Regions from separate parts of the Butyrivibrio sp. TB genome, predicted to be linked through region 1. Evidence: predicted binding sites of a transcription regulator. Region 1 holds the regulator's gene; the other holds the start of a gene.
What was found. Region 1 encodes NrdR, which represses ribonucleotide reductase genes. Its sites were predicted from a motif close to CACAANATNTTGTG; they were not measured.

Region 1 (4,428 bases):
CTCAACCACCGGATAATCACGGTTGTTGATAGAGCTTAGGAGCATACGCCCTATCCCGGGAATATTAAACACCTGTTCTATCACTATAGAGCCACTCACCATATCTGCAAGCGCCATTCCCATGAATGTTATAACAGGGATCATGGCATTCTTAAGAACATGCCTGTACAGAACCCCCCTTGTAGTATTGCCCCTACTATAAGCTGTCCTTGTATAGTCTTTGGAGATCTCTTCTATCACGCTTCCTCTTAAGAGCTTGACACACATAGTGATCTTTGGGAGAGCTATTGCAATAGCAGGGAATACCAGATATCCAATAAACCCCCAGAAATCTTTCTTGTAGGATATAAAGCCGCCCGGTACGAAGAGCTTTAATGACAGTCCGAATATAAGAGTAAGTATTATACCTGAGAAAAAAGGCGGTATAGCCATAATGATCTGATCCATCACCACCACAAACTTGTCTATAACACTACCCTCATGCCTTGCAGTAAATATCCCCAGAGGAATTGATATAAAGAACATGAGCAAAAATGCCATAACCGCAAGCCATATTGTAATCGGTATCTTATCCATGATAAGCGCAGATACTGATCCATATGAATAGGAGGTACCAAGATCTCCCTGAATGAAACCAGTGACCCACCTAAAATATCTTACGTATATAGGATCATTAAGTCCCATCTCCTGTCTTAACATTGCAAGCTGATTCTGCGTAGCCTCCGTTCCCAAAATCCTCGTTGCAGGATCTCCGGGTATTAAGTTAAAAGCAAGGAACACCAGAATGGATACTACAAAAAGAGTAAGGATCATCATCCCGGCCTTCTTTAATATGTATTTCACTTGTTGATTCTCCTTAAAAAAGGGCCCGACTTCCAAAAAGTCAGACCCTTTTAAATGTCGGATTTTTCAGATTATTCCGCAAGCTTTATCTTGGCTATATCCTGTACATAAAGCGGATAGAAAGTATAACCTGTATACTTACTGCTAAGAGCTACAAACTCAGGAAGATCCTGAATGTAAATAGCAGCCGCTGTCTCGGAAAGAATCTTTTCACACTCTTTATAATACTTGACCTGCTCATCATCATCAACTGTTGCCTGTGCTGCAGCAAAAGCCTTGTCATAATCAGCATTGGCATAATTGAACATATTGTTGTGTGCATCTGAAGTATAACGGTATAAAAGTGCAGAAGCATTCAAAGTAGAAGCATCAAAGCCAACTATTGTAGCTTCATAATCTTTGTTATTATATACTTCTTCAAGCCAAGTATTCCACTCTACCTTCTTGATATTGGCTGTTACGCCTATAGCTTCGAGCTGTTCTACTACTACCTCTGCAGTATCAATGTGAGGTGTGTAATTAGAAGGAACCTTAATAGTGAATGTGAATCCATCAGGATAGCCTGCCTGTGCAAGGAGCTCTTTGGCCTTGTCTATATCCTGATTATAAGTATCATTTAATGACTCGTCAAAATATTTTCCAAAGGAAGGGAACATAGCAGAGCCTATCTCAACACCGGCGCCGCCTGATACAAAGTCCATGATCTCCTGAGGATCTATAGCATAGCACAGAGCCTGACGTACAAGCTCATTATCAAAAGGTGCTACAGCATTGTTGACATAGAGTGCCTGTACCAGGTTCATCTCACCTTCATAGATATCGAATGCATCTAAAAGCTGATCTGCCTGATCACTTGTGATACGAGCGTACATATCAATAGATCCGCCTTCAAGATCAGTAACAATATTGTCAGGGTTAGCTTCTACCTTGAATTCTACGTTTTTGATATGCGCAGCATTGTCAGTATCCCAGTAATCATCGAACTTCTCAACTACAAGATTCTCAAGAGCTGTACGGGATACGAACTTGTAAGGGCCTGTTCCGATAGGATTGTTCTCAACATCTTCACAGTCTGCAGGCATGATAGCAACTGTACAATAACTGATGAACTCAGAATTAGCCTTAGTAAGTGTAACCTTAACATGAGTATCATCAACCTTCTCGATAGAATCAACTATTTCGAATACAGAAGCACCTGTATCCTTGTAACGCTGTAGTGATGCTACTACATCATCTGCAGTAAGAGTCTGTCCATTATGAAACAGGACATTGTCTCTGATTGTAAATGTATATTCTGTTGCATCATCTGATACATCATATCCTGATGCGATCGCAGGATTAAGATTACCATTCTCATCAGGCTTAACAAGGCCTTCAAAGATATTGAACAGTACTTCTCTGGTTCCTGCTGACTGTGCTATGTGGGGATCAAGGCTGTCAAGATCCTGAGGAATACCTACAGTGAACACTTCATCAGAATCAACGCTGCTGGTCTCCTGCGTGCCCTCCTGAGCATTCTGTGATTCCTGAGCATTCTGTGATCCTGTCTCATCATCCTTCTTGGCGCAACCTGCAAGCATAGCAGCTGCCATTGTCAGTGTGCAAACAGCTGCAACTCCCCTTCGCAGCATGTTACCTGACCAAACTTTCTTTTTCATAATATCACTCCTTTTAATCATATATCTTCACTAATACTTTTGATCATAGTATTAGTGCTAATCCTAAACTCAATCTTGTTGCCATTGTAATACCAATAAAGCTTATCTATACAGATGTATACAAGGTTTATCAAGCCTTACCGGGGGCCTCTTTGTTCATTACATCCTTAAGCTCATCCATGAATGTGTTGATATCCTTGAACTCACGATATACAGATGCAAATCTGACATAAGCTACAGGCTCAAGATCTTTCATCTTGTTCATAACAAGTTCACCAATCTCACGGCTTTTGATCTCACGCTTCTCCATGTTGAAGATCTCTGCTTCTACGCTGTCCACAAGCTTTGTGATCTGCTCCGCACTGACAGGTCTTTTATGACAAGCCCTCAGAATACCTGCTTCTATCTTAGATCTGTCATATGGTTCTCTGTTATTGTCTTTTTTAATAATGATAATTGGAATCGTTTCAACCTTTTCATAAGTTGTAAAACGCTTGCCACAGGAGTCACAAATACGTCTACGTCTTATAGATGTGTTGTCGTCAGCCGGACGGGAATCGATTACTCTGGTTTCGTCTTTACCGCAAAACGGGCATTTCATAACAGTGTCCTCCCTTTGATGATATTAATTTCGAAAAACGCTTCAGATGCAGGCACCTGAAGCGTTTAAATTGTTAACTGATTCGCTGATATTTATTTCTTCTGTAAAAACTCAGGAATTTTAAGCGACTTAGGTTCTACAGTAGACCTTACACTGCTATCACTGCGGAAAAAAGTTCTTGATGTTGTAGGTGCCTCTGCTTCAACCGAAGGCTCAACAGGTGTAGGCTGCTGTACAGCAGGCTGTACCTGAGGTGCCATAGCCTGAGGATTAACAAAAGGCCTTGGCTGAGGTATAGATGCAGGCTGCATTGGTCTTACAAATGGCTGTGAAACCTGTGGTCTAGGAGTCACACTCGCAGCACCCTGCATCTGAACAGATGCCTGATTAGCAGCCTGTCTATTCTCTGCAGGAGCGGCTTTGGATATATTCATAGTCTGAGCACGATCTTCAATTCCTGTAGCAATAACTGTGATGTTGCATGTATCAGACTGAGACTGATCATATACAGCACCAAAGATGATATTGGCTCTCTCACCGGCAAGTTCCTGAACATAACTTGCAGCATCAGATGCATCAGCAAGACCGATATCACCGGATACATTGATGATAACATCAGATGCACCGGAAATAGTAGTATCAAGAAGAGGACTTTCAACAGCAAGCTTAACAGCATCTGCAGCCTTGTGATCGCCTGTTCCTGTACCAATACCGATATGTGCGATACCCTTGCCCTTCATAGCTGTCTGTACGTCAGCAAAGTCAAGGTTGATAAGACCAGGTACATTGATAAGATCGGTAATACCCTGAACAGCCTGCTGAAGGACTTCGTCAGCCTTCTTAAGAGCATCGGGCATAGATGTACGACGGTCTACTATCTGTAATAATTTATCATTCGGGATAACAATAAGAGTATCTACGTTATTCTTAAGATTTTCAATTCCCATAAGGGCATTCTGCATTCTGGTACGTGCTTCAAAGCTGAAAGGCTTTGTAACAATACCAACCGTAAGAATTCCCATATCTTTAGCTGCCTTAGCAACTATAGGAGCAGCACCTGTTCCGGTTCCGCCTCCCATTCCGCATGTAACGAATACCATATCAGCGCCCTTGATAGCACTGTTGATATCCTCCACGCTCTCTTCTGCAGCCTTCTCTCCAACTTCAGGTTTAGCACCAGCTCCCAATCCTTTAGTGAGCTTCTCTCCGATCTGCAGAAGTTTTGGTGCCTTACATAATTGAAGAGCCTGCTTATCTGTATTCATGCCGATAAACTCGACACCGGTAACGTTCTCGTCAACCATTCTATTAACAGCATTGTTGCCT
Region 2 (4,428 bases), on a different contig from region 1:
CATTTTTTATAATCTGTCCGTAGTTCATATTTTAACCTCATGTCGCGAGCAAAGCGAGTGACTAATGGTTCAAATTGGCGAAGCTAAAGGCACCAATTTAGTTTTGAAAGTGGAACACTTTCAAACTCAACTTCACGCTACGCGTAGTTTTATTGTTAACGCACATGAGGCCGGATCTTAAATCCGGCCTCATGCTCCCCATACCACTATTTCCATACCGAGTATACCGCAACTCGTTACGAGATAATAATCCTTTGACCTGTGAATATCATAACTTATTCACAGTTTTGGGTATTCTTTTTTAAAAAGAGTTTTTAGATCTTTGCAAAGATCTTATTATACGTTAACTGTTTCTTCTGCCTCTTTTGTTTCAGGTACTAATGTTTCATTGGATACATGCAGAACTCTTTCCTTGATCTCCTGAGTACGTCCCTGATTCCAGTACTGAGTTCCGATGTAGCCGCAGGTACGTCTTGCAACATTCATCTTGTCCTGATTACGGTTGCCGCAGTTAGGGCACTCCCATACAAGCTTACCATCCTCGTCATTGACGATCTGGATCTCTCCGGTATAACCGCAGCACTGACAGTAGTCTGACTTGGTATTAAGTTCTGCATACATGATGTTCTCGTATATATACTGCATGATAGAAAGAACCGCATCGATGTTATCCATCATATTAGGAACTTCTACATAGCTGATAGCTCCACCGGGTGATAATGCCTGGAACTCTGACTCGAACTTGAGCTTAGAGAAGGCGTCTATCTTCTCAGCTACATGTACGTGATAACTGTTGGTAATATAGTTCTTGTCTGTAACTCCGGGGATCATTCCAAATCTCTTCTGGAGGCACTTTGCAAACTTATAAGTTGTTGATTCAAGTGGTGTTCCATAAAGTGAGAATGAGATATTGGTCTCTTCTTTCCACTTAGCGCACTTATCATTGAGGAACTGCATAACCTTAAGCGCGAACTCCTTGCCATCTGCATCTGTATGAGATACACCCTTCATGAACTTGGTACATTCATATAGACCGGCATAGCCAAGGCTTATTGTTGAGTAGTTACCAAAAAGAAGCTTGTCTATTGTCTCGCCTTTTTTAAGTCTTGCAAGTGCGCCGAACTGCCAGAGGATAGGAGCTACATCACTTGGAGTTCCAAGGAGCCTTTTATGTCTGCACATAAGAGCTTCATAGCACAGCTGAGTTCTTTCTTCCATCAGCTTCCAGAACTTATCCTCATCCCGGCCTGAAGAGCAGGCTACATCAACAAGATTTAAAGTAACAACGCCCTGGTTGAAACGTCCGTAATACTTGTGGGCACCATTTACTCCAAGACCCTCTGTATCAGGTGTAAGGAAAGATCTGCATCCCATGCAAGGATATACATCGCCGTTTTTGTACTCACGCATCTTCTTGGCGGATATATAATCAGGTACCATACGCTTAGCTGTGCACTTGGCTGCAAGCTGTGTGATGTGCCAGTATTTGGAATCAGGAGTTATATTATCTTCGTCAAGAACATATATAAGCTTAGGGAAAGCCGGAGTGATATAAACACCCTTCTCGTTCTTAACTCCCTGTATACGCTGTTTGAGCATCTCTTCGATAACTGCTGCAAGGTCGTCACGAAGCTGTCCTTCCGGAACCTCATCAAGATACATGAATACTGTGATGAATGGAGCCTGACCATTGGTTGTCATCAGAGTGATAACCTGATACTGGATCTCCTGAACACCGTCCTTGATCTCCTTACGAACACGCATCTCAGCGATCTCGTCAATCTTCTCGTCTGTAGCCTCAATACCGGCCTGCTCAAGTTCCATACGAACCTGCTTGCGGAATTTCTGACGGCTTACATCTACGAAGGGCACGAGATGTGAAAGTGTGATCGACTGTCCACCGTACTGGGAGCTTGCGATCTGGGCTATAGCCTGAGTTGCGATATTACATGCAGTTGAGAAGCTCTTTGGAGGCTCGATAAGAGTTTCAGAGATAACGGTACCATTCTGCAACATGTCTTCAAGATTGACCAGACAGCAGTTGTGCATGTGCTGTGCAAAATAATCTGAATCATGGAAATGGATGATACCCTCTTCATGAGCCTTGACTACTTCAGGAGGAAGAAGGAAACGCCTTGTGATATCGCGGCTTACTTCGCCTGCCATATAGTCACGCTGAACACTGTTAACAGTAGGATTCTTGTTGGAATTCTCCTGCTTAACCTCTTCGTTATTGCACTCGATAAGTGACATGATCTTATCATCAGTTGTATTGGACTTACGCATAAGAGCATGCTGATAACGATATGTTATGTATTTACGTGCAACATCATTGCTGCCGGCATCCATAAGTGCGTTCTCTACAAGATCCTGGATCTCTTCAACGTTAGCTGCACGTGTCAGATTATTGCACTTAGCTTCAACCTCTTTCTCAATGCGGATGATATCCTCATCAGAAAGACGCTTATCCTCAGTGACAGTGAGATTAGCCTTCTTAATAGCCGCAATTATCTTGCCACCATCAAATATAACCTCTTCGCCACTTCTTTTAATGATTTTCATGGAGCCCCTCCTAGTCCCTTTTTATTAATGCACAGCAAAAAAGACAAACCAGTCCCTATCACGGTTCCAAAACACCCGCCTGATCACTTCATGCTGATATAATCACTTAGACCATAGATCTAAGATTTTATTTATTTGGAAAAATAAATTGTACTTGAAAAATTTTGGAAAATATATAAGTAAAACTATCGTGAATTGATACTTAATTACTATATATTGTGTTTACACATAAATGTTAATACAAAATGTGGGCATTTTCAAGTGGTTAGAGAAACTTTATTCCGTGTAATATTGCACAAAATTAAGACGATTGATGTATAAAAAGCATCTGCCTTACAGGTCTCTTACCGCTTCCAGCCTATTATGCATGCGAAGTACATGATTTAGTAGATTTTTTTCAGTTATCGGATTACCGGACACAAAATATTGTGTTTCTATATCATGAAGCATACTATCCGTATCTGAAAATGAAACTCTGGCTGCCTCTCTGGCATTATATTCAAGGCCGCATACATCGGCCAGATGTCTTATAGTACCGACATTACCATCTATAAGATGGATATCGTCACCAAAAACCTTCTTGTAAGAAGGCTTGAAATAATTGAAATGTGTGCACCCAAGTACAAGAGCCTGATATTTGGACAAGTCAAAAGAAGCAAACTGTTCGTGGATATACTCGTCTACTTCAGGACCTTCAAACTGCTCATTTTCTGCAAATGTTACAAGGTGCGGCATAGCCAGAAGATCTACTCTGTGATCCTCATCAACTCTCTCAAGAAGATGTGAAAGCTTCTTCTCCCTTATAGTCACAGGAGTAGCGATAACAAGAATACGCTTTTTGGAAGAAGTCTCCTCCACTGCAGGTTTTACAGCAGGTTCCATACCAAGAATAGGAAGAGAAAACTCTCTTCTAAGATCCTCTACAGCTACGGCAGTTGCAGTATTACAAGCTATGACAATAGCATCTGCTCCCTTATCTATAAGGAATCTTGTGATGTGCCTTGCATAATCTTTGATCTGGTCCGAAGTCTTAAGACCATAAGGAACATGATCAAGATCTGCATAAAAAAGATATTCAGTTGCGCCAAGTCTATGGTATGCCTCGTGTAATACCGAAAGGCCTCCAAAACCCGAATCAAAAATTCCTATCTTCATACGATCACTCTTCTTTGCCTGCGAAATCATGCTTGAAATGTCACAAATGCTTGTATTTAAAGCCTTCTGGCATAGAAATAGAGGCAGTAACTGCTGCCTCCGTTTCTGTCCTCATTAATAATATTCTATTCCACAATCAGTGACAATGTATAAAAGTGCTGAAATGTTATTCTGATTAATCCTAACCAAAAAGCACTCAAAAAGCCGCGCATATGGGCATATTCCAAAATACACCAGAAAACGGTTTTACGTTAAGATTAATTTATTATTGTAGTTTTGACGATTCTGTCCTTTTTCTTTGTGTATCTTACTGTGTAATATTTTTCTGACATTATTAAAAACTTCCCACTTGTACATACATCCCGCCCCTGTAAAGGCTTTTGGGATGCCGGTATATCCAAGCACAAATCTTTAGTTACTTAGTCTCTGACAGATAATCCTTGGAACAATAGTAGTACTGGCCCTCGTAGTAAACCTTGGCCCAGCCATTCTCTTCACCTACAAGTGTAAGCTCTGTTCCGGCCTGTACTGACATAGCCTTGTTGGTATCAGTCTTCTCAGGGGACGTTCTAAGATTAAGTCCATTGGTAGTATATACGGTTGTTCCGGATACAGTCTCCTGTGTATTAGTTTCAGACTGCCCCTGAGACTCCTCTGCTACTGTGTTATCACCTGTATATGCAAATTCATCTCCGGCTTCCTTCTCATTTG

Region 2: a site for NrdR is predicted at 2,770-2,783, ahead of nrdD (anaerobic ribonucleoside-triphosphate reductase). Genes of this name have one in related genera too.

The regions. Positions count from the first base shown of each region.
Region 1 covers NZ_FOER01000003.1:108,323-112,750, forward strand. The annotation lists gene BMX21_RS02855 (ABC transporter permease) at 1-843, opposite strand, end outside; gene BMX21_RS02860 (ABC transporter substrate-binding protein) at 915-2,501, opposite strand; gene nrdR (transcriptional regulator NrdR) at 2,632-3,102, opposite strand; gene ftsZ (cell division protein FtsZ) at 3,195-4,428, opposite strand, start outside.
Region 2 covers NZ_FOER01000018.1:65,610-70,037, forward strand. The annotation lists gene nrdG (anaerobic ribonucleoside-triphosphate reductase activating protein) at 1-28, opposite strand, end outside; gene nrdD (anaerobic ribonucleoside-triphosphate reductase) at 337-2,562, opposite strand; gene murI (glutamate racemase) at 2,896-3,717, opposite strand; gene BMX21_RS12595 (SH3 domain-containing protein) at 4,133-4,428, opposite strand, start outside.